3 regions of the Enterococcus sp. AZ109 genome follow, and region 3 is predicted to be linked to each of the others. Evidence: riboswitches for the same ligand, from Rfam matches in the RefSeq annotation. Region 3 holds a riboswitch; each other region holds the start of a gene.
What was found. A riboswitch is a leader RNA that binds a small molecule or an ion and turns the genes downstream of it on or off. The one in region 3 is predicted to bind magnesium.

Region 1 (7,456 bases), 320 kb from region 3:
TCTGGACTTTGTTGGAACAATTCATCAATGGCATTGTAAATTGCTTGAATACTACCAGAACCGATCTTAGAAGCGACTTTCGTCTGGCCTTGTGCATCAATAATTGAAACAATTGCTCCTTGATAGCCGCCGGAGCTGTACTGTACTTGGACATTGGCCAATTTGCAGGTTTCGCTTTCTTCCCGTGATTGGTCAGTCAGTAGGGCAATCAAGTCTTGATCGGTAATTTGTTTCTTCTTGTCAGCCAGATCTTTGAAGCGAATGAAGGATGTTTTGATTTCTTCATCCGACAATTGATAACCTAGTTCTTTCAATTTCTCTACAAACGCATGGCGACCTGAGAGTTTGCCAAGCGGCAGTGAATTTTGACTAACACCCACCAAAGTAGGGGTGATAATTTCATAGGTTTCCGGATTTTTCAACACGCCATCTTGGTGAATTCCTGATTCGTGAGCAAAAGCATTGTCGCCGATGATCGCTTTATTTCTTGGTACCGGAATACCAGACAAACGTGATACTAGATCACTAGTCCGTTTGGTTTCGTTCAACACAATGTTGGATTCACAATCGTAGAAATCTTTACGAATATGCAGAGCCAATGCCACTTCTTCCAAAGCCGTGTTACCCGCTCGTTCACCGATTCCGTTCACTGCGCCTTCCACACGGTTCGCCCCGTTCTCAATGGCAGCTAGCGCATTAGCAGTTGCCATCCCCAAGTCATCATGACAATGAGAAGAGAAGGTGATCTCCTGATCGCTCTTAATGTTTTCGATCAAATATTTGAAAATTCCGCCGTATTCGGTTGGATTCGAATAACCAACAGTATCTGGTACGTTGATGATGGTTGCTCCAGCATCAATGGCTGTTTGCACAGCTTCTAATAGGAAGTCTCGATCGGTACGGGAAGCATCCTCAGGTGAAAACTGAACTTTTTCAAAAAGTGTTCGCGCATAGCCAACGTGCTCTTTAATAGAAGCAATGACTTCTTCTTTAGTCATTTTCAATTTGTATTCCATATGCACATTACTAGTTGCTAGGAAAGTATGGATTTGTGGGTCCACCGCATCCTTTAATGCTTCATAAGCTCGATCGATATCTTTTTTCTGACAACGTGCTAGTCCCACAACAGTCATCCGCTTTGCACTTTCAGCAATTGCTTTGACGGCTTCAAAATCTCCTTGTGATGCGATCGGAAAACCTGCTTCGATCACGTCGATGCCCCATTTTTCTAACTGCATGGCAATTTGAATTTTTTCCTTTGTATTAAAATTGACGCCGGGTGTTTGTTCACCATCTCGCAGGGTGGTATCAAAAAATTGAATCTTTCTCATTTTTATCCGCTCCTTTTAACAAAAAATAGGTATAAAAAAAGCACTCCATCTAAGAAGAACCTTTTTCTTCTCGATGCAATGCGAATAGGGACTCTCTTTTAATTGCTTAAAGAGTCCCTGTTATAATAATAAGTTGTTAAAGTTGTTTGTTGTATATGTCATGGTATTCACCTATCAGTTGTCAATATTTTTTGTTGATAAAAGCATATAAAAGATTCCTTACAAAGTCAATAGATTTATGAAAAAAAGATTAAATTTCCATGATCGGATACATTTATCCAAATATCTTTTTCGGTGTTCAAAGGGACCAAATAGATGACTTAGGCTCTAACTAATGAACTTGTTTACAAACGAAGGGGGATTGGCAAGAGTATTGCTATTGTCAAAGAAAGATATTCAGTAAGTATCTACTATGAGATATGCCATCAAAGCTGTAAAAGCTGCTTTTTCGCACTTTTCTGTTAGTGGAAGTGAAGCAGCTCTTTCGGAAATGATCCGAGTAATCGTAAAAATATGAGCAGTTATTTACGGATTATTCGCGTATTTCTCGGAGTTGAATACTTCTGTTACAATCTCAATCTTATGTTCGCGGCAATAAAGATTTCATCAGCGAAAACTGCTGATCAATTTGGACCTCGCTAATATCACCGATTAGTGCTAAAACACTTAATCCTTCGATGACGAACATGAAGTTTTCTGCCAACTGACCTAATGGTTGGGCTAGTAAGACGCCTTGCTGAACACCTAACTCTAGAATTTCGGAGATCGTTTCTTTGGTAGCGCCCATTTGTGCCTGCTGAAACTCACGATCCTCATCTGATTTATGGGTGAAGTAATACTCGTACATAGCCCGCAGCATACTATCATTAATTGTATTTAACAAACGTTCTTTGTGGCTGTTGAAGTAACTGTCCAACAGTTCATCAAAAGGCTGATTCTCTTTAATGGATGAGCGAATGGAATCAAATTTTCGGCTGTTGCGCCGCTTTACTGTCTCAATAAAAATCTCATCTACTGAGTCAAAATATAAGTAAATTCCACCACGACTAATTCCGCATTCATCAATAATATCCTTCATAGTGACATCAATTAAGCCTTTTTTCGCGAATACTTTTCGGGCACTTTTTAAGATAGCTTCACGTTTTTGACGTTTACGCTCTTCATTTGAATTGTTTTTCATGGGTCACCTCGGTAATCAATTAATGACACAGGTGTCATTTTTATGTATAATCATTCCAATGACACGAGTGTCATCGAAACTAACTTAGGAGTGAAAAAAATGAATACTAAAAATAAAACGTATCGGCTAACGATTCGTGCTATATTAACTGCTTTGATTATGTTACAAGCAATGGTTCCTTTTTTAGGCTTTATCCCACTAGGAATCACTGATTTAACCATTATTCATATCACAGTTATTATTGCGGCTGTTGTGTTAGGGACAAAAGATGGTATGTTTATCGGTCTGGTCTGGGGCATCTTTACAGTTATCCGAGCATTTACCTCGCCAACTAATCCGTTAGATACGCTCGTTTTTACCAACCCAATTGTATCCGTTCTACCCAGAGTAATGGTTGGACTAGTAGCAGGGGCTTTATTTACTTGGCTTTATAAAAAATATCATAAATTAACGTTGGCAACGATTATCGCAGCCGTTTTTGGTTCTTTAACAAATACGGTTTTAGTATTGTCACTCATGGGTTTATTATACACTAACAGCGTAGCCGATGCCTATGGTGTAAATCCTTCTGGGCTGATCAAAGTACTAGGAACATTGATTTTTACTAATGGAGTTGCTGAAATGATCGGAGCTGCAATTATTACTCCTTTGATCGTTCGTGCGCTATTTGCAGCGACGCATCTAAGTCCTGATAATCGAAATTAGTTAGAATAGGCTTGTTATTTTAAAAATATTTTCACTTGTGGTAGATAGTTGTATTCTGACTAGGAAATCACTAAAGTATCAGGTTCTATGCAAAAAATAAAAGTATAACTATACTGAAAAAATAGACCACTGAGCAGCCGGTTGCTCATTAATAAAATGAACAACAGATAACCTGAAAAGAACAAACGTTATTCAAAATGTGTTTGTTCTTTTATTTTTTTAGTGTTGACAAGCTAAATCCAATGATGGTATTCTTACCTCGGAAAAACGAATAACTTGATTTGTTAGGTGAGGCTCCTATACAAACACAGGCTACTGCCCAAAAATGTCGAGAGACGCCAATGGGTAGAACAGGAATTGTCGATTACAAGGCTTTTCTTAAGGTAGCTAAAAGCGCTGCTTTTTACGTTGTATAGTGCCAAAACTCAACGACTAGATCGCAATGGGCTTTTTTTTGTGCTTATTTCAGACCTTTCGCTGAGTTTTTGGCGAAAGGTCTTTTTGTGTCGCTTGCAAGTTTTTCCAAAAAAACACTAAACAGAGGAGGAAACATCATGGTAAAACAGTGTTCACACTAACTAATTGGAACAGTCAAGATTACTGGAAAGGAATTACCCTACGCAATGAGCTCTTGATGAAAAGCGCTGGCAAACCAGTACTGACTTATGCACCACTTCAAGAAAAAGAAGATCTGCACCTGATTGTAAGGATCGATGGAAAAGTAGTCGCTACCGCACTGCTACATCCTGTTAATACCCAAATTGCTCAGATCAAACAAGTGGCTGTCTCTGAAAAATGCCAAGGATTAGGCATCGGGCGGAAGTTGCTTGATTACGCTGAAAAAGTGGCCCAAAACTTAGGATTTACCCTTGTCTTTTTAACAGGACGTAAGCAAGCATGGCATTTTTATGAAAAATTAGGTTATGACAGCCTTGCAGAAACGTATTTCGACCATGCAGTAGAACTGAAAGTATTTAAGAAGAAACTAGCAGTAACAAAATCAAAGGAGATGAAAACAAATGGACGACAGTAGCTCGGATCAACAGAGACTTTGGAAAGAAAAGCATAGGCAAATAGCAAAAGACTATTGTCTATTTGTTTTTAGCTAACTCGTTTGAGAACCTTCTTTTCACTGTCTCGACTTAAGGAGGCAATAATATGAAAATCATCCTAGAAAACGCTGTGTTCTTTGGACTAGGCACAGTCATCTGGTATGCGATGATCGGAAAGAAGGTACAAAAAATGGAAAAACAAATTAAAAATCCAACAATCGTAAACTACGAACAAATGGCAAAAAGCACCGTAGAAAATATGTGGGAGCACTTCAAAACACCTAGAAGAGGTCTTTCGGAAGTTCAAGTAGGAATGCTAAGGGAGCAATACGGTGACAACAAAATTACTTATGGCAAGAAAACACCCTTGATTGTAGAAGTAATCAAGGCGTACATTACACCATTCACCCTTGTATTGATCGCATTAGGAATTGTTTCTTTTATCACTGAATTTATTTTGGCAGCACCGGGAGATAAAGACCTGTTCGGTGTGGCAGTTATTTCTATTATGGTAATTCTTAGTGGGACAATGACCTTGATTCAATCGGTGCGATCCAACCAGGCAGCTGAAAAATTGAAATCAATGGTTAAAGTGACTGCAACAGTGAAGCGAAACAATCGGTTTAGTGAAATTCCAATGGAAGAAATCGTTTGTGGCGATATCGTAAAATTATCAGCAGGTGATATGATTCCAGCGGACATTCGACTGATTCAAACTAAGGACTTATTTATATCGCAGTCAGCATTAACCGGTGAAAGCTACCCAGTAGAAAAAACAGCCGAACAAACAACAGCCAGCTATGACACTGAAACTAGCTACGAAAATCTAGTCTTTATGGGCAGTAATGTCATTAGTGGAACTGCTGAAGGAGTAGTGGTCTCAACAGGAAACCAAACACTATTTGGTCATGTCGCCAAAGACTTAGCGGGCGAACCAGTAAAAACGAGTTTTGAACTAGGCATTCAAAAAACCTCTTTCTTACTAATTAAGTTTATGTCTTTGATGGCACCCGCTGTTATTGTAATCAATGGCTTCACAAAAGGGGACTGGATGGAAGCGTGTCTGTTTGGCTTATCAGTCGCTGTAGGTCTAACACCAGAAATACTGCCAATGATCGTTACTACCAACTTAGTTAAAGGCGCTTCTGGTATGGCAAAAAATGGAACGATTATCAAGAATTTGAATTCAATCCAAAATTTCGGTGCCATCGACGTGCTATGTACCGATAAAACTGGCACCTTAACCCAAGACAAAATTATCTTAGAATATCATCTTGATTGTGAAGGGAAAGAGAATGATCGTGTCTTACGTCATGCTTACCTAAATAGCTATTATCAAACTGGCTTAAAAAACTTATTGGACATTGCAATTATTGATGCGTCCAAAGAAACACTCAACACTGGCAAAATTCAATACCGTAAAGTCGACGAAATTCCTTTTGATTTCGAACGCCGCCGCATGAGTGTAGTGGTGGAGGATGCTCAAGGCAAGACGCAAATGATCACAAAAGGAGCCATTGAAGAAATGTTGGAAATCTCCAGTTATGTAGATTTTCACAAAGAGGTCATTCCCTTGACTGAAGAAGTCCGTGTAGAAATACTGGAGAAAGTAAAGGAGTTAAATTCAGATGGCTTGCGCGTTCTGGGCGTCGCACAAAAGACTAACCCAAGTGTCGTGGGAGAATTTTCCGTTCAAGATGAACAAGACATGGTGCTAATTGGCTACTTAGCTTTTCTTGATCCACCAAAAGAAACCACTAAGCAAGCCTTAGAAGCGTTGAAAAAACATGGCGTTGGCGTCAAAGTTTTAACGGGTGACAATGCGTTGGTTACTGAATCCGTCTGCAAACAAGTCGGGTTAGAGGCAGAAGTATTAGTCAGCGGGGAAGAAATTGCTCGTATGCCTGACTCAGAGTTATTAAAAGTAATTGAAGCCTTCAACATTTTTGTTAAACTAAATCCACAGCAAAAAGCTCGAATCACTCGCTTACTAAGAGAAAACGGACATACTGTTGGCTTCTTAGGAGATGGAATTAATGATGCACCAGCAATGAAAGCTTCAGACGTCGGTATTTCTGTGGACACCGCTGTTGATATCGCCAAAGAATCTGCTGATGTCATTTTGTTGGAAAAGGATTTAATGGTTTTAGAACGGGGAATTGTTTCTGGTCGTGAAACATTTGGGAATATTATGAAGTATATCAAAGCAACCGCCAGTTCCAACTTTGGTAATATGTTTTCTGTCTTAGTTGCCAGCATCTTCTTACCATTTCTACCAATGATGCCGCTGCAACTGCTGATTCTAAACTTGATTTACGATGTTTCCTGCATGTCAATTCCTTGGGATCGGATGGACAAAGACTACTTAGATAAACCAAAACGCTGGGAAGCTTCTAGTATCGGCAAATTCATGGTCTGGCTAGGACCAACCAGTTCAATCTTTGATATTACAACTTATCTATTGATGTACTTTATCATTTGTCCTGCGGTAGTCGGCGGAAGTTACCATAGCTTGACACCAACACAACAAGTTGCTTTCATCGCTTTGTTTAATGCTGGCTGGTTCGTTGAATCACTATGGACACAAACCTTAGTCCTGCACGCTTTGCGGACGCCCAAAGTTCCATTCTTACAAAGCCGTGCGTCATTCGTATTGACAGTGATTACCGGATTAGGTATTGCAGTGGGATCTTTCTTGCCATTTACAGCATTAGGCAGAAGCTTTGGATTGAGCGCATTGCCAGTTAACTTCTGGCTATGGTTAATGGTTACGATTGTCTGCTACCTCATGCTCGTGACAATGATCAAAAAAGTTTATATTCAAAAGTATCGCGAACTATTATAATAGTAGAAACACGGATCATGCTTCATGTGATCCGTGTTTTATAAGTTATAAGGAGTGAGAAAATGTTTGTTCACCATGTTTGTATTCAGACCAATACCTATCAAGAATCGCTTGCCTTTTATCAAAATTTAGGCTTTGAATTAGTCCGAGAAAGTTCTAATTTTCACGGCCGCAGCTTTAATACTTGGCTGGTTCTATCCAATTTTTATATCGAACTCCAAACCGGGAAAGAGACGCTGTATACTCATGATCCCAAAACAGCAGAAGGGCTTGCTCATTTTTGCTTATGGGTTGAAAATTTACCCGCTTACCTAAATGAAAAAAATTTTCCAGATGAACTGTA
Region 2 (7,456 bases), 940 kb from region 3:
CAAGCTCTTTTCTTATTGCTACAGGTGATGTTGGAAGCTGGGGATAGTGTGGCTATCGAAGATCCGTCATTTCTATATTCTCTGCCGATCTTTGACACTGCTGGCGTACGATTATATGGTGTGCCCATGGATAAGGAGGGAATGCAAATTGATGCTTTAGAACAACTAATTTTAGTTAAGAAGATTAAGTTGATTATCATTAATCCAACCTTCCAAAATCCGACTGGGAGTACCATGACTTTAAAACGACGAAAAGAATTAATCGCCTTAAGTCAAAAGTACCAGTTGCCTATAGTAGAGGATGACGTGTTTAGCGAATTAAATTTCGAAAAGCTGCCGCCTTCGTTAAAAACATTGGCTCGCCATCAAGTGATTCATTTGGGGTCATTGTCGAAAGTTTTCGGATCTTCTATTAAAATTGGCTGGATTATTGCCGATCAAAATCTGATTCAGCGCTTAGCTGAAGCTAAGCAAATGATGGATTTCTCTATAAGTGTATTTCCCCAAGTTGTGGCTTATACAGCATTAACTGATCAGAATTTTTCTACCAATCGTCAGCAGCTAATTGACACGTTGAAGCAAAAGCGTGACTGCTTTTACCGGTATGCCGAGACTGTTGCCGACGATTGGCATTTCGAACCGATTGCTGGTGGTCTATATGTTTGGTTGCACTGGCGCCATCAAAAATTAACGCGTAAAGATTGGTCACATTTTTTACAAGAAAAACTCTTAGTAGCCCCCTCATTTCTCTTCAGTAATGATACAATGGCTATGCGGGTAAATTACACGCGGATGACGGAAGAGGAGTGCCGAATCTTTTTCGTCAAACTGAAAAAAATATCGGGATTAATAGGAGGACGTAAGAGTGAAAGAAGCAATTGAAGTGATGAATAATCATCGCACATACCGTGACTTTGATGAAAACTACCAATTAACAGAGGACGAATTAAACCAAATTTTAACTGCCAGCCGTCAAGCACCGAGCTGGATGAACGGTCAAATGTACAGCATTGTCGTGATCAAGGATCGAGACATCCGCAAAAAACTTGTAGAAATGAATCCTGGCAATCCCCATATGCTAAAGAGTTCAGTATTTTTATTGTTCTTAGCTGACTTGAAACGCACACAAAAAGTTGCTGAGCATTATCAAGTAGATTATCCAATCGCTGAAGGCATCGATCCATTGATTACTGCCGTGACGGATACAGCTTTAGCACTTGAAAATGCCGTTATCGCTACTGAAGCTCTAGGTTTAGGGAGTGTCGTAGTAGGAAGCATTCGTAAAGACATCAAAGAAATCAGTGAACTTTTGCATTTACCAGACTACGTTCTGCCGGTTGCCGGTCTGAGTATTGGTAAACCAACTGTAGAAATGCGCATCAAACCACGTTTGCCTGAAAAAGCAGTAATCCACTATGATGGCTATCAAGACTACGATTATCAAGAAATCGAAAATTATGATAAAACGATGGAAATTTTTGCTGAGGCCAGAGAGACTAAGCTGTGGAGCAAAAAATTTGCGGATTATTTCAGCAATAAACCAAATACTGGTGTAGATACATTTGTGAAAGAACAGAAATTTTTAAAAGACTAAAGTTTAACGCCTTCCTCATACAAAATGAGCGAAAGGCGTTTTTATTTTTTTGAATCTTTTAAAAGACTGTATGAAAACCTTTTTTATAGAAGACTTTGACGATTAAACGATCGTCATTTCTAAACATTGCGTGTACTGTCAGTAAAGTGGATGCTTTTTGTTACGGATAAAAAATCTACTAAAATTTGTTGGAACGCTTGAATCGCAGGGTTACTTTTTTTGTAGCAAAAATAAATAGTGGAGACTGAGGAAACGGGTAATTGATCAATTTCTAGAAGCAACAGCTTGTCATTTGTTATTTCTTCAAGCACCGAGCTATATGGAAGAAAAGCATAGCCGATGGCGTTCAAAAGAAAGCTCTTAATCACATCAATCTGAGTTAAATTCATAGTTGTAAGATTCGGATATAATTCTCGAAGGTAGGGAATAATTTCTTCTATATAATAAGGATGATCATTCACTAACATACGATGGGTTGCTGCTAACTGCTGGAAATTTAAGTTTGAAAAGTCCTCATGATTAGGAATCACCAATACAATGTTATCTTCCCAAACTTTTTGATAGGCTACATTTTTATTCTGCGGTTCTATTCGGGATAAGCCGAAGTCTACTTTGTTCATTAAAATATCTGTTTCGATATCCATTGATTTTACTACCTCAAGTTGCAAATCGATCTCTGGATGCTGTGAAAGTAAATGCTTATAGAACTTGGGCATAAGGGTACTTGCGATGAAAGGAGCCGTTGCGCAGGAAAATTTCTGTTGAAACCCACTTTCAAAGCGATTAATTTCTTCTAACCCGTGTTCAAATTCTTTCAACATCGCTTGTGCAGTTGGTAGAAACAAGCGACCGACTTTGGTAAGTTCCACATTTCGTCCACTTTTTTCAAACAACTTGCTATCCAGTGATTTTTCCAGATTACGGATGTGTTGACTGACAGTAGGTTGAGCCAAGTAAAGTTTTTCAGCAGTTTTACTGTAGTTGGAGTATTTGGCTGCGATCACGAATGTTTGAAGCCATTTTAATGCCATTCTTTCACCTCATTCAATTGATTACGAATCATAATGGAAATTCAATTAATTAATTATTAGATCTGATGTTTTCACTAGTATACACTGAGTATTAGAAGGAAACGAGAGGAAGAATGTCATGAAAGAAAAATTATTAACGCCATCAAAAACAAATTTCCAATTAGCTAGTCACTGTATTAACGAAGGCGGAGTCATTGTAACACCCAGTGATACAAATCTGGCATTAACCCTTGATCCATGGAATGAAGCAGCAATTGAACGGGCTTTCGCCATCAAAAAACGTCCGGCTAACGCAGCATTGACATTGTTTTTCCTTCAGCCATTGGACTGGCAGAAATATGCTTCGATCGAAAATCAAGAGATCGTTGAAAAACTAGTGAATGCTTTTTGGCCAGGACCATTGAATATTATCTTGAAGGCAAAAGCTAACGTACCGCCAAAGATGCTCTGTGGCAGTGAGACAGTCGCTATGAGTTGTTTAAGTAATCCGGTATGGCGTAGTTTTATGGAGGTACATCAGCATCCGGTTACAATGATCTCAGCCAATCTTTCAGGTCAAGCGGAAGGTATTCTGGTAGATATGAAGATCGTGCTAGAACAGGTGGGAAGATCAGTGGATTATATTATAGTAGGTGAGTCCCAAGGAACAACGACTTCTAGTACGATCATTGATCTGACTGTTGAAACACCGACGATTATTCGGTTAGGGGACATTACACCAAAAGATATTGAAGCTGTGATAGGCTTACTGCCGAAAATAAAAGAAGGGAAGTAAATGAAATGAGAATTGAAACAATATTTGAAGATGGAATGATTCCAGCAAGATTTGGAAAAGCCGCTGAAAATGAAGACATCAGGGCAGGTAATCCTGTTAGATCGTTTCCCTTTTCCATCAAGGAGGCTCCAGATGAAACAAAATTTTTTGCCTTGACCTTAATTGATTATGATGCGGTACAAGTCTGTTCATTTCCTTGGATTCACTGGCTGATGGCAAATATTCCAGTAGCTTTAACTGACATTCCAGAAAATTTCAGCTTAACCAATCAAGCACCAACGATTCAAGGTAAAAACAGTTTTTCCAGTTCTTTTTTGGCAGGTGATTTTTCTGCGATCGATGAATTATTTGTTGGGCCAACACCTCCAGACCAAGATCATATTTATACCCTAACCGTGTACGCTTTACCTAGTGAACTTGATTTGCAGTCGGGGTACTTTTTAAATGAATTTTTAAAAGCGGCAAATAGCTGTACGTTGGCCAAAGCTGAAATTCAGCTGATTGGAAGAGCGTGATTGAGAAGAACTCCTTTCTCACGTGATTCTAATTGCCTATTAGTTGACACATACGTGTATCTTTACTATAGTGGAATTGGAAATTAAATTAATTGTTAGGTGAGGCTCCTATATGGACACAAGCTGCTGCCGCGAAAGAATCGAGAGAGTCTTAGTTGGTGGAACAGGGATCATCGTGAAGGTGATTCATAACGCAGCTGACAGATCAGTCTGTCTACGCCCTATAGTGCTAAAGCTCGACGATGACCATGATTGCTTTTGCGCGTGCTCATTTTCGAGTGCGCGTTTTTTCGTGTGCTAAAGTATAGAAGAAAGGTGAGGATCAATGGATCATCCAGACAGTAGTCGACCGAAAAATAATAGAACCGTGGAGGAGATGAATGTTTTCTCTGCAAAGAGGAGGAAATACGATGATGAACAAAAAGAACCTCATCGCTCGCAAAGTAAGCAAAGATCAAGAGTTGAAAAAACTCGCTCAATTATCTGATCGTGATCTATTCTTAAATCTGCGTACGTCGTTAAAAGGCTTATCAGAAGAGGATGCCAAGGCACGTTTGGAAGAATATGGTCCCAATGAAGTATCTGCACAAAAGCCAACGCCTGCAATCATTTTATTTTTTCAAGCATTTAATGATTTATTTGTATATGTATTAGCGTTATTAATGGTGGTATCAATTCTGACTTCTGATTATGAAGCGGCTATTGTTATGGGAATTATGATTTTAGCTAGTGTGCTGATTACCTTTATTCAAGAATATCGTTCCCAAAAAGCCAGTATTGCGTTGCGAGAAATGATTGAAAATACGGCAGCGATTACTCGAGAGGGTCAGACGAAAGAAATTCCGATGGACGAAGTAGTTCCAGGGGATATTTTAACTTTGGCAACTGGGGACATGATTCCAGCAGATGCAGTGTTAATTTGGACAAAAGATTTGTTTGTTAATCAATCTTCATTAACAGGCGAATCGATGCCAGTAGAAAAATCAGCTACTGTGGTCGATGACGATGAGAACAATGCTTTAGATATGTCTAATTTAGTTTTTATGGGGACGGATGTACTCAGTGGTCAAGGACGTGCAATCATTTTAAAAACGGGTCAGCAAACCTTTTTCGGTGACATTGCGAAAAATGCGACCACCAAACGGGGAAAAACTTCCTTTGATATCGGCTTAGCCCGAGTGAGTAAAGTGTTGCTGCGCTTGATTATGGTGCTTTTTCCTTTAGTATTCTTAATTAATGGTATTACAAAAGGTGATTGGGGGAACGCCTTCTTCTTCGCCATTGCTGTAGCGGTTGGTTTGACCCCTGAAATGTTGCCAATGATCGTCAGCTCAAACTTGGCTAAAGGAGCTTTGACCCTCTCAAAACATAAAGTGATCGTCAAAGAACTGCCGTCGATCCAAAATTTAGGCAGTATGGACGTGCTTTGTACCGATAAAACGGGCACGATCACTGAAGACCGCGTAGTACTGGTGCAGCACTTAGATCCGTTAGGTAAAGAAAATACCCAAGTACTGGATCTGGCATTTTTGAATTCGAATTATCAAACCGGCTGGAAAAATCTGATGGATATTGCTGTAATTAATTACTATGAAGAAGAAAAGCGCCAATTGCCTTTTAATGAGATTCAAAAGATTGATGAAATTCCCTTTGATTTTTCCCGTCGCCGCTTAACGGTTGTTGTGAAGGCTGATGAACATCAATGGATGATCACTAAAGGTGCTGTAGAAGAGATGGCATCGATTTGCAAATATGTGGAAATTGATGGTAAAGTACTGGAATTTACTGAAGAATTGCACCAACAATTAAAAGAAGTGAATGAACGGATGAACCGTCAGGGGATGCGAGTGATCACTGTAGCTGTTAAACGGGATGCCCACGATGAAGCGGTTTACAGCACGGAAGATGAAAAAGATATGACCTTAATCGGTTTCATGGGATTCTTAGACCCAGCTAAAGAATCGGCAATTACCGCAATTGCTTCCTTACACGAACATGGAGTTGCCGTTAAAGTATTAACAGGTGACAATGCGATTGTAGCGCAAAAGGTTTGCCAAGACGTAGGTATTGACGCACAACGCTTCGTATTAGGCAATCAAGTCGATCAAATGAGTGATGAAGAATTGCAGCAAGCAGCTAATCAGACTCATCTGTTCGCTAAATTGAACCCGATGCAAAAGGCTCGGATTATTGAAGCTTTACAAACAACTGGACACACAGTCGGCTTCATGGGTGATGGAATCAATGACGCACCCGCACTACGAAAAGCCGATGTAGGAATCTCCGTGGACACCGCTGCCGATATTACGAAAGATGCTAGCTCAATTATTTTGCTGGAGAAGAGCTTGAATGTACTAGAAAGTGGTGTAATCGAAGGCCGAAGAGTATTTAGTAATATGATGAAATATATCAAGATTACGATTAGTTCTAATTTTGGAAATGTCTTCTCAATCTTAATTGCTAGTGCTTTCTTGCCATTCTTACCTATGCTGTCCTTGCAATTGCTATTACAAAATTTGATTTATGATATCGCTCAATTAACGATTCCATGGGATCACGTGGATGAGGAAGAACTGCTGACGCCAACTAAATGGGAAACCAAAGGGTTGATGAAGTTCACTGTTTGTATTGGACCGGTCAGCTCGATTTTCGATGTAATTACCTTCTTGGTGATGTGGTTTGTTTTTGGTGCAAATACAATAGCCAATCAAAGCTTATTCCAAACAGGATGGTTCATGGTAGGACTTGCAACTCAAGCTTTGGTCGTCTTAATGGTAAGAACCCGGAAAATCCCTTTCATCCAAAGTCGACCATCCTTGCCGGTTTTCGGCAGTATTATGGCTGCAGTGGTTATCGGGATGTTGATTGTTCTGACACCATTTAGAGAACAGTTCGAATTTGTCCAATTACCTGCCAGCTATTGGATTTGGTTTGTGGGAATTGTCGCAGCTTATATGGTTGCTGTGCAATTGGCTAAGTATCTCTACATCAAAATTGCAAAAGAATGGATATAATTGTAACAGAGTGACGAATTTCGTTACTCTGTTTCTTTTTTTGTGTTTAGAAGAAGAATTCTCAGATTGCATTGTTTCTAATTTCACATAATATTTATCTTATCCCTTCGGAAAAGAAAACGTTGATCGGTTAATCCTTCAACGGTGCTATTGGATAGAACGTTTTCAATCTTTCATTGGATAAAGGACTAAAATTAGAAGAGATTGTTTTTTTTATCACAATATCTTCAGGAAAATCGCTTCATTTTCTTCAAAATACCACAGCATATTGGTTGTGTTTCCTTAATAAAAATGTTACTTTAGATATGTAAGCAACAGAACAATGATACAGATTGAAGGTCTGTGTTACTTTCTAAAGACTTAAAGAGAGGATTGTGTTACAACATGGCAAAGAAAAAGAATGCAATTGATTTTGAAGCCCTGCTGGAAAAAATCAATGCCGATTTCCCAGTATATCAAGCACTTGATCAAGAGGGGAAAGTCGTAAATAAGGATTTAGTTCCTGACTTAACAGATGAGGAATTAGT
Region 3 (7,456 bases):
CTCGAGAGAAAGATTCTACGAACAATTAGCAAAAATTACCGTGGACACCTCCAATCGCTGTCCGCAAGAAATCGCACAAGAAATTGTTCAGCACCTTGCTTAGTCTTATCTGGTACAAAATGTGTTAAACTGTGGGTAAGAAAAAAACATGCGCACGGCATGATTGAAAGGAGCGAGGAACGATGATTGCCCACAAAAGAGAGGAACTCCATGTAATAGCCAACCAATAATTTCAATTACATGGAGGAAATGAAAATGACAAACAATATTTATGACAACGAAGAATTTTTTGAAAGCTACAGCCAAATGGAACGTAGTAAAAAAGGCTTGGATGGTGCGGGTGAATGGCAGACGTTAAAAGAGCTGTTACCAGATTTTAAAGACAAGACTGTCCTTGATTTAGGCTGCGGATATGGCTGGCATTGTATCTATGCTGCGGAGCATGGGGCTAAAGCTGTTACAGGAGTGGATATCTCTGAGAAAATGTTGGAAGTAGCCAGACAGCAGACCCCTTATGACAATGTTACCTACTTGCAAGAAGGCATAGAAGAAGCTTCTTTTACAGCTGACCAATTTGACGTAGTGATCAGTTCTTTAGCGTTTCATTACATCCCCTCATTTGAGGTAGTGGCAAAAAATGTTCATGCCTATTTAAAAACAGGTGGACAATTTATTTTTTCAGTGGAACATCCGGTGTTTACCGCTTATGGCACTCAGGATTGGTACTATGATGAAACTGGTGAAATCGCTCATTTTCCGGTGGATAATTACTTTTATGAAGGCAAGCGTTCCGCTCATTTCTTAGGCAGTGAGGTCACGAAATACCATAAAACCTTGACCACCTATTTAGACGGTTTGTTGACGAATGGTTTCACCATTGATCGAATCGTTGAGCCGACACCGCCGGAGAATATGCTGGATATCCCGGGGATGAAAGATGAATTTAGACGACCAATGATGCTGATTGTTTCAGCAACCAATTCAAAATAAGATTCCAGACCCTATCAGAGAAAATGCTGATAGGGTCTCTTTTGTAGTGCTGTTTTCAATTGTAGGAACGAGTGAAAAATCGATACGATAGCAAAAAGATGTGCTTATTGTTCTTCGACAGACTGATTGTTTTGTGTTTTTCCTAGCTGAATCCAGTAAAGGCAAACTGTTTGTCCAGCATCATTCATTTTTTCTTCGATCAACACCCCACTATTTTGCTCAATCGTTCGGATAGAACCAAGATTATCAGCGTGACATCCCAGCATTACCTCAGATAGCCCCAATATTTCAGCATATCCTAACCCCAGATTTAATATCTCTGTCGCATAACCTTTCCGCCGTTCTGTTGGCCGAACCGCATAACCGATGTGTCCAGCGTAGTTGCGTAAAAGTGGATGGTCAATGTGATGACGAATATCAATAATGCCAATAATCTTGTGGTCACTTTTGCGCAGAGCAAAGAAGACCGTAGACGGCACCCAATTTGACTGACGAGTTTCTTCACTACGACTATTTCGAGTGTACACTAACCAGTCTTGATAATTCATCTGATCCAACAAACCACTACCAGGATTACTGGCTCATCCTGATCAAAAAATTCTTGCTTAAAAGTGAGGACTGCTTTTTCTAAACAGGTTTCCGGTAATACCAAAACTAATTCTTCCAATTCAATATCTCCTTAATCTAGTTTTCCTTAGTTTAGCACAATAAGTAGGATAGTAAATAGGTCGCCTTCGTTTTAATTGTTATTTATTTTGAAATTCCGTGGTCTTTTATAATTTGTTATCGAATACCTATTATTGAGTTTTGGGGATTATGAATGAAATGAATAGTTATTGTTATGATTTTTGTGATGAGGGCTTTTATCTCATTTGCCCTGGCATAATAGATTTTTTTCTAATGCTAACTTAGTGCTAATCGAAAGTATCCAATGAGCATCACTCTGGTTTTTCTGATGTGAAAATAGATTTCCTTATTTTATAAAATATATAATCGTTCTTTTATCTTTTCTTCATTGTTATTAAGAAAGAGTAAATTCAAGGGGGAATTTCGGTTTTTGGTTGCAACTTAGTCCTGCCTAAGAGTAAGATGAGGTCGTGAAAATAAAATAGCAACAACCTTGTTAGGTGAGGCTCCTATACAAACACAAGCTATTGCTCAGAAACATCGAAAGATGCCAACGGGTAAAACAGGAATTGTCGGATTAAGGCTTTTCAAAAATAGCTAAGACCCAGGTCTTTACGTTGTATAGTGCTAAAACTCGGACGATGAGATGACGCTTGGTCAGAATTCTTGTTCGAAAAGGTTTCTGACCTTTTTTGTATGGATTCTAAAAAGTATAAATAACCGCTCGTGTTCACCTAATAGTTGTTAAAGGAGGTGAAACGATGCAGCAGATAAAAAAGATCGATTGGTGGATTTTAGGACCGTATGCTGTCCTGAGCACAATCGGTCTTTTAGAGGTTTACAGTGCCAGTTCTTATCGTCTAATGATTGCTGGTGAAAATCCACAGAGCTTGTTCTATCGGCAACTAATTTTTATGGGATTAAGCTGGTTGGTTATTGCTCTAACATTCTCCATCAAGCTGTCGCATTTTTTAACGCTGCGAATGGCTCAGCTATTGTTAGGTTGTTCGGCACTGTTGCTTCTATTGGTAAAAGTTCATTTATTTGGCGTAACTGTTAATGGTGCGCAACGCTGGGTTTCTATTTTTGGCATCCAGTTTCAGCCATCTGAGCTTGCCAATATCGCGTTGATTTTTTATTTAAGCTACTATTTCCGCAATCCGTTGCAGACAAAGCAAGAATTACGGGCACCAATCTTCGTTACGCTGTTTCTGATGCTCTTAATTCTGGTTCAGCCTAAGGTAGCAGGAGCTGTCTTGATTTTGGTTATTGCGGGGGTTTTATTTTGGTCATCAGCGATAGCCGTTGATATTGGTCTGATCTTAGGGGTGGGTGCGGTTATTCTAATGAGTGCTGTTTCTGGAATTGTCCTGCTCTTGGGTAAGTTCCAATTATTGCCTCACCTTTTTCAACATGTGTATGAGCGGATTGCGGTCGCAGGTAACCCGTTTGCAGATATCAATGGTGTGGGTTATCAAATGAGTAATTCTTACTATGCTCTGTATAACGGAGGGTTCTTCGGGCGGGGTATCGGCAACAGTATCACGAAAAATGGCTATTTACCGGAAGCTGAAACGGATTTTATCTTTTCCATCATCGTTGAGGAATTGGGACTCATTGTAGCTATCGGAATTTTGTTTTTGTTATTTCTGATATGCTTACGCTTATTCCAAATAAGTACCCGTTGTGAAAATCATCAAGCGGCGTTGGTTTTATTAGGAATCGGCACATTGCTATTGGCACAAACGAGCATTAATATTGCCAGCATATTGGGGCTTATTCCGATGACTGGGATTCCTTTGCCCTTCATTAGTTATGGTGGAACCAGTTATTTGATTCTTTCTTTCTGTATCGGGATTGCCTTGAATATTTCAGCAAAGGAGGTGCCCTATGCTAAGAAGAAAAGAATGGAATGATGCGTTGCTGCTGCCGATTTTTTTATTCCTGCTGCTGAGCATTTGGGTGCAATATCAGACAGCTGTGCTAGAAGGGAAATTGGTACAACCGATTGTAGTTAAGCAGCTGATCTTTAGTGGGTTAGCATTAGCCACTTTGCTAACAGCTCGTCGCTTACCTTTTTCGTTTCTCGTGAAATATGCACCGCTATGGTATGGACTTTCGCTAGGAGTCATGGTGCTGCTGCAGTGGTATTATGACCCAGCCATGTTTGAATTAACAGGAACCAAACGCTGGCTGAGAATCGGACCGCTAACGCTGCAGCCCTCTGAAATGATGAAAATTACCTTTATCTTAATGCTGGTCCATTGCACCTTACATTATGAGCAGAGAACCCAAAATCGAACGTGGCAGTCTGACTGGCGCTATATGCAAAAAAGCTTGTTGCTTGCTTTACCGACCTTTCTTTTAATGTTTTTGCAGCGGGATTTTGGCACGAGTCTGGTATTCGTCTGCATTTTAGGAGCACTGTTTATTATTGCGGGAGTTAATAAGCGGATTTTATTTTGCTTAGCAGGTTTATTGGCTGTGCTAGGCAGCTGCTTGCTGCTTTTCGTTTTCACTGAATGGGGAAGAGCGATTCTAAAAGTTTTGCATTTCAAGGAATACCAGCTAAATCGGATTGAAGCATGGGTAGACCCTCAAAAATATCAGGACTCTATCTCGTTTCAACAGGTTCGCAGTATGCTGGCGATCGCTACCGGTGGATTTACTGGAAAAGCTGGCGATGCCGCCTGGGTCTATGTCCCAGTCAGAGAGTCTGATATGATTTTTACCGTTATTGGTGAAAAATTTGGCTTTATCGGCAGCAGCGGCGTCCTATTTTTGTACGTGTACCTATTTTATCAACTGTTGGTGGCAGGAATGCAAACCAATAAACGAGCTGCGCTTTATTTTTCGGTAGGGCTGGTTTTTTCGCTGGTGTTTCAAACGGTGGAAAATATCGGGGCAGCTATTGGAATGTTGCCGTTGACAGGGATTCCGTTACCCTTTTTGAGTCAAGGAGGGACATCTTTAATTACCGTATGTTTGGGGCTAGGAATCGTTTTAGGAATGGAAAAAAGCGGGCCGAAGAGTTGCCGCTCATTCGACCCGCAAACAAAAGGGATAGACTGAGAAATTCTCAGCTTGAATTAGCATAAAGGATCGTCTGCGAATTTTCAAGCGAGCGTTTCTCTTCAATAGAAAGGAACAACAAATGAATAAACGACAGACAGCGATCATTATTATACTCACGCTTTTAGTGGCAGTAGTAGGGTTTACTTCCTTTGAGTTTATCCACGGTTTTTCGACTGAAAAGCAGACGAAGCCAACGAAAGACTCTTCAGCTCTGCCGGTACCTGAGGGCATCCCCTCAGTTATTAATGTTGTATTAGTTGGCTCCGATGCACGACCAGATGACAAGAGTGGTCGTTCAGACAGTCTGATGATCGCTCAATACAATCGTGAGACTAAGCAGCCTAAGCTAGTCTCCATCATGCGAGATTCTTACGTGGAAATTCCCGGATATGATAAGGACAAGATTAACGCCGCCTACTTTTATGGCGGAATCCCCTTGCTGGAAGAAACCTTAAAGCAAAATTTTTCGGTGGAACCGCCGTATTATATCAGTATGACTTTTGACAAGTTTGTCGATTGTATCAATGAACTCTTCCCCAAAGGAGTCACTCTAGATGCCCAGGAGTCCTTTGAATTAGACGGAGTGGAAATTAATAAAGGGAAACAGCAGATGGATGGCAATACGTTATTGCAGTACGCTCGCTACCGTGGGGATGGGGAAGGAGACTTCGGTCGGATCAAGCGGCAACAACAAGTAGTGGAAGCCTTGAGCCAACAAGCTAAAGAAGTCACAACTCTCCTAAAATTGCCAAAAACAATTGGTAAACTAATGGGGAGTATTGAAACGAATCTACCAAACAAAGTCCTACTTGCTTGTGGATTAGATTTTATTAAAGGGGAGCAGCAATCGCTTAAAACGCTCTCGATACCGGTAGAAGGTAGCTGGAACTACAATGATGATACGCCTTCTGGTAGTGTGCTAGAGCTAGAATTGGAACAAAATCAGCAAGCTATTTCAGCGTTTTTGCATTAAAAAGAGGTTATGACGTTTTATGTCACAGCCTCTTTCTTTTTGTTAACGAGGACTAATACGAAGCTTGATTTATAAGGTAATCCCGCAATTTTTCTCAATTTCAGCTACAAAATACTCTTCCAACTCGGCGGAAAGAGGGCCACGTTTGCCGTCGCCGATGGTTTCGCCATCAATCGCTGTGACAGGCGTTACTTCTGCCATAATGCTGGAAATAAAGACTTCGTCGGCATTTTTAAGCTCGTCTACTGAAAAAATCCGTTCCTCAATCGCAATATCATTTTCTTTTGCCAGCTTTAAAATAGTCTGACGGGTAATTCCGTTTAAAATTAAATTGTCAGCAGGATGGGTAATCAACGTGCGGTCTTTTATGATAGAGACATTGGAATGAGAGCATTCAGTTACATGATTCTCATCGCGATACAAAATAGCTTCGTCGGCGCCCGCTTTGGCCGCCTGATTTTTTGCCATGATGTTACCTAACAGATTCAAACTCTTAATATCACAATGCAACCAGCGATCATCTACCGCTGTAACAGCAGTAATCCCTTTTTCGAAAGCGGCCGGATCACGAGGAGCAGCCATGGAAGTCGCCATTAAGACGGCTTTTGTTTCTGGCAAATACACATGATTTCGTGGCGCTTGTGTTCCACGAGAGACCTGCAAATAAACAACCCCGCTGTCTAGTTGGTTCGCTTCAAGCATGGCATACAGCTGCTCTTCCAATTCATCCTTTGTATAAGGAATCTCCAAATCAATTAATTTAGCGCTCCGGTACAAACGAGCCATATGTTCATCGAAGGTAAACATTTTTCCATGATATACGCGAATGCCTTCATAAATGCCATCACCAAATTGATAACCGCGGTCTTCAATATCTACCTTGGCTTCCTCACGTTCAACTAATTGACCATTTAATACAACTTTCATCCTTATCCCTACTTCCCTTTTTTGATAATTCGTGCTAATTCTGAACCAAGTACACAAACAATTAAGGCTAAGCCAATAAAGCCGCTAAACGGGTAAATCGTTCCGACTAGCTGACCGAAAGGCAATTGGCCGCCGATTAAACATGCAAAAACTAAGACAAAAATTAAAATCCGATATTTTTTTTGATCGGCCTGTTCGCCCAAAATGGCATTGGCAGTCGTCCAAATCATAGGAGCCGCCGTACTAAAAATTTCTCCTAATAAGATAAAAGAGAAAAACAAAGAAACAGCTGGTGAAATTTGTTCCGCTAAGAACAGTACCGGGACTTCCAAGGTAACAGCCTCATTGTAATAACCTAACAGCGCAATATTTAACACTAAAGCCGCTAGCATCAAAGCCACTCCTCCACAAATGCCGCCCAGAATCGCTTCTTTTTTTGAACTAGCCGTTTTCCCTAAAGCTGCCACAAAGGGGATGCCACAACCGATATTATAGCTGACAAACAAAACACTGGCGCCTAGCCAATAATTTCTAGAGTTACCAAAGCCATAAGCCACATTGGTAGCCTGATCCATCTGCTGACTTAATACTGAAAGATCCAGCGGATGACGAATAATTGTAACGACTCCAATAAAAATCGTGAAGAAAATCGTTAAAGGACCCAAGTAGCCGATGACATCGACTAGACGGCGTAAGCCAAACATCGTAGAAACCAATACTAGTAAAGACATTCCCACGGTTCCAATCAAACTAGGCAGATTAAAATACTGCTCAAAGGTCGCACCAGCTCCAGAAATCATGATCACCGCTACGGCGAAACAAAAAGCTGGAGTAAAAAATTGCATGAATTTTCCGAAAATCCGA

Region 1: linked by a shared signal. The riboswitch ahead of IGI42_RS05155 (GNAT family N-acetyltransferase) and the one ahead of IGI42_RS06635 (FtsW/RodA/SpoVE family cell cycle protein) in region 3 are both predicted to bind magnesium.
Region 2: linked by a shared signal. The riboswitch ahead of mgtA (magnesium-translocating P-type ATPase) and the one ahead of IGI42_RS06635 (FtsW/RodA/SpoVE family cell cycle protein) in region 3 are both predicted to bind magnesium.

What each region holds. Positions count from the first base shown of each region.
Region 1 is NZ_JBIOSF010000001.1:1,071,567-1,079,022, reverse strand. Features, by position in the region: gene IGI42_RS05170 (2-isopropylmalate synthase) at 1-1,331, opposite strand, end outside; gene IGI42_RS05165 (TetR/AcrR family transcriptional regulator) at 1,912-2,511, opposite strand; gene IGI42_RS05160 (ECF transporter S component) at 2,611-3,216, shown strand; M-box (ykoK) riboswitch at 3,490-3,660, shown strand; gene IGI42_RS05155 (GNAT family N-acetyltransferase) at 3,851-4,249, shown strand; gene mgtA (magnesium-translocating P-type ATPase) at 4,459-7,113, shown strand; gene IGI42_RS05145 (VOC family protein) at 7,176-7,456, shown strand, end outside.
Region 2 is NZ_JBIOSF010000001.1:450,360-457,815, reverse strand. Features, by position in the region: gene IGI42_RS02200 (PLP-dependent aminotransferase family protein) at 1-882, shown strand, start outside; gene IGI42_RS02195 (nitroreductase family protein) at 866-1,594, shown strand; gene IGI42_RS02190 (LysR family transcriptional regulator) at 1,714-2,625, opposite strand; gene IGI42_RS02185 (L-threonylcarbamoyladenylate synthase) at 2,744-3,400, shown strand; gene IGI42_RS02180 (YbhB/YbcL family Raf kinase inhibitor-like protein) at 3,406-3,915, shown strand; M-box (ykoK) riboswitch at 4,000-4,169, shown strand; gene mgtA (magnesium-translocating P-type ATPase) at 4,329-6,929, shown strand; gene pdhA (pyruvate dehydrogenase (acetyl-transferring) E1 component subunit alpha) at 7,314-7,456, shown strand, end outside.
Region 3 is NZ_JBIOSF010000001.1:1,394,872-1,402,327, reverse strand. Features, by position in the region: gene IGI42_RS06655 (shikimate kinase) at 1-103, shown strand, start outside; gene IGI42_RS06650 (class I SAM-dependent methyltransferase) at 256-990, shown strand; gene IGI42_RS06645 (GNAT family N-acetyltransferase) at 1,095-1,538, opposite strand; gene IGI42_RS06640 (hypothetical protein) at 1,535-1,657, opposite strand; M-box (ykoK) riboswitch at 2,103-2,270, shown strand; gene IGI42_RS06635 (FtsW/RodA/SpoVE family cell cycle protein) at 2,379-3,533, shown strand; gene IGI42_RS06630 (FtsW/RodA/SpoVE family cell cycle protein) at 3,508-4,689, shown strand; gene IGI42_RS06625 (LCP family protein) at 4,772-5,665, shown strand; gene dat (D-amino-acid transaminase) at 5,735-6,592, opposite strand; gene IGI42_RS06615 (YkvI family membrane protein) at 6,601-7,456, opposite strand, start outside.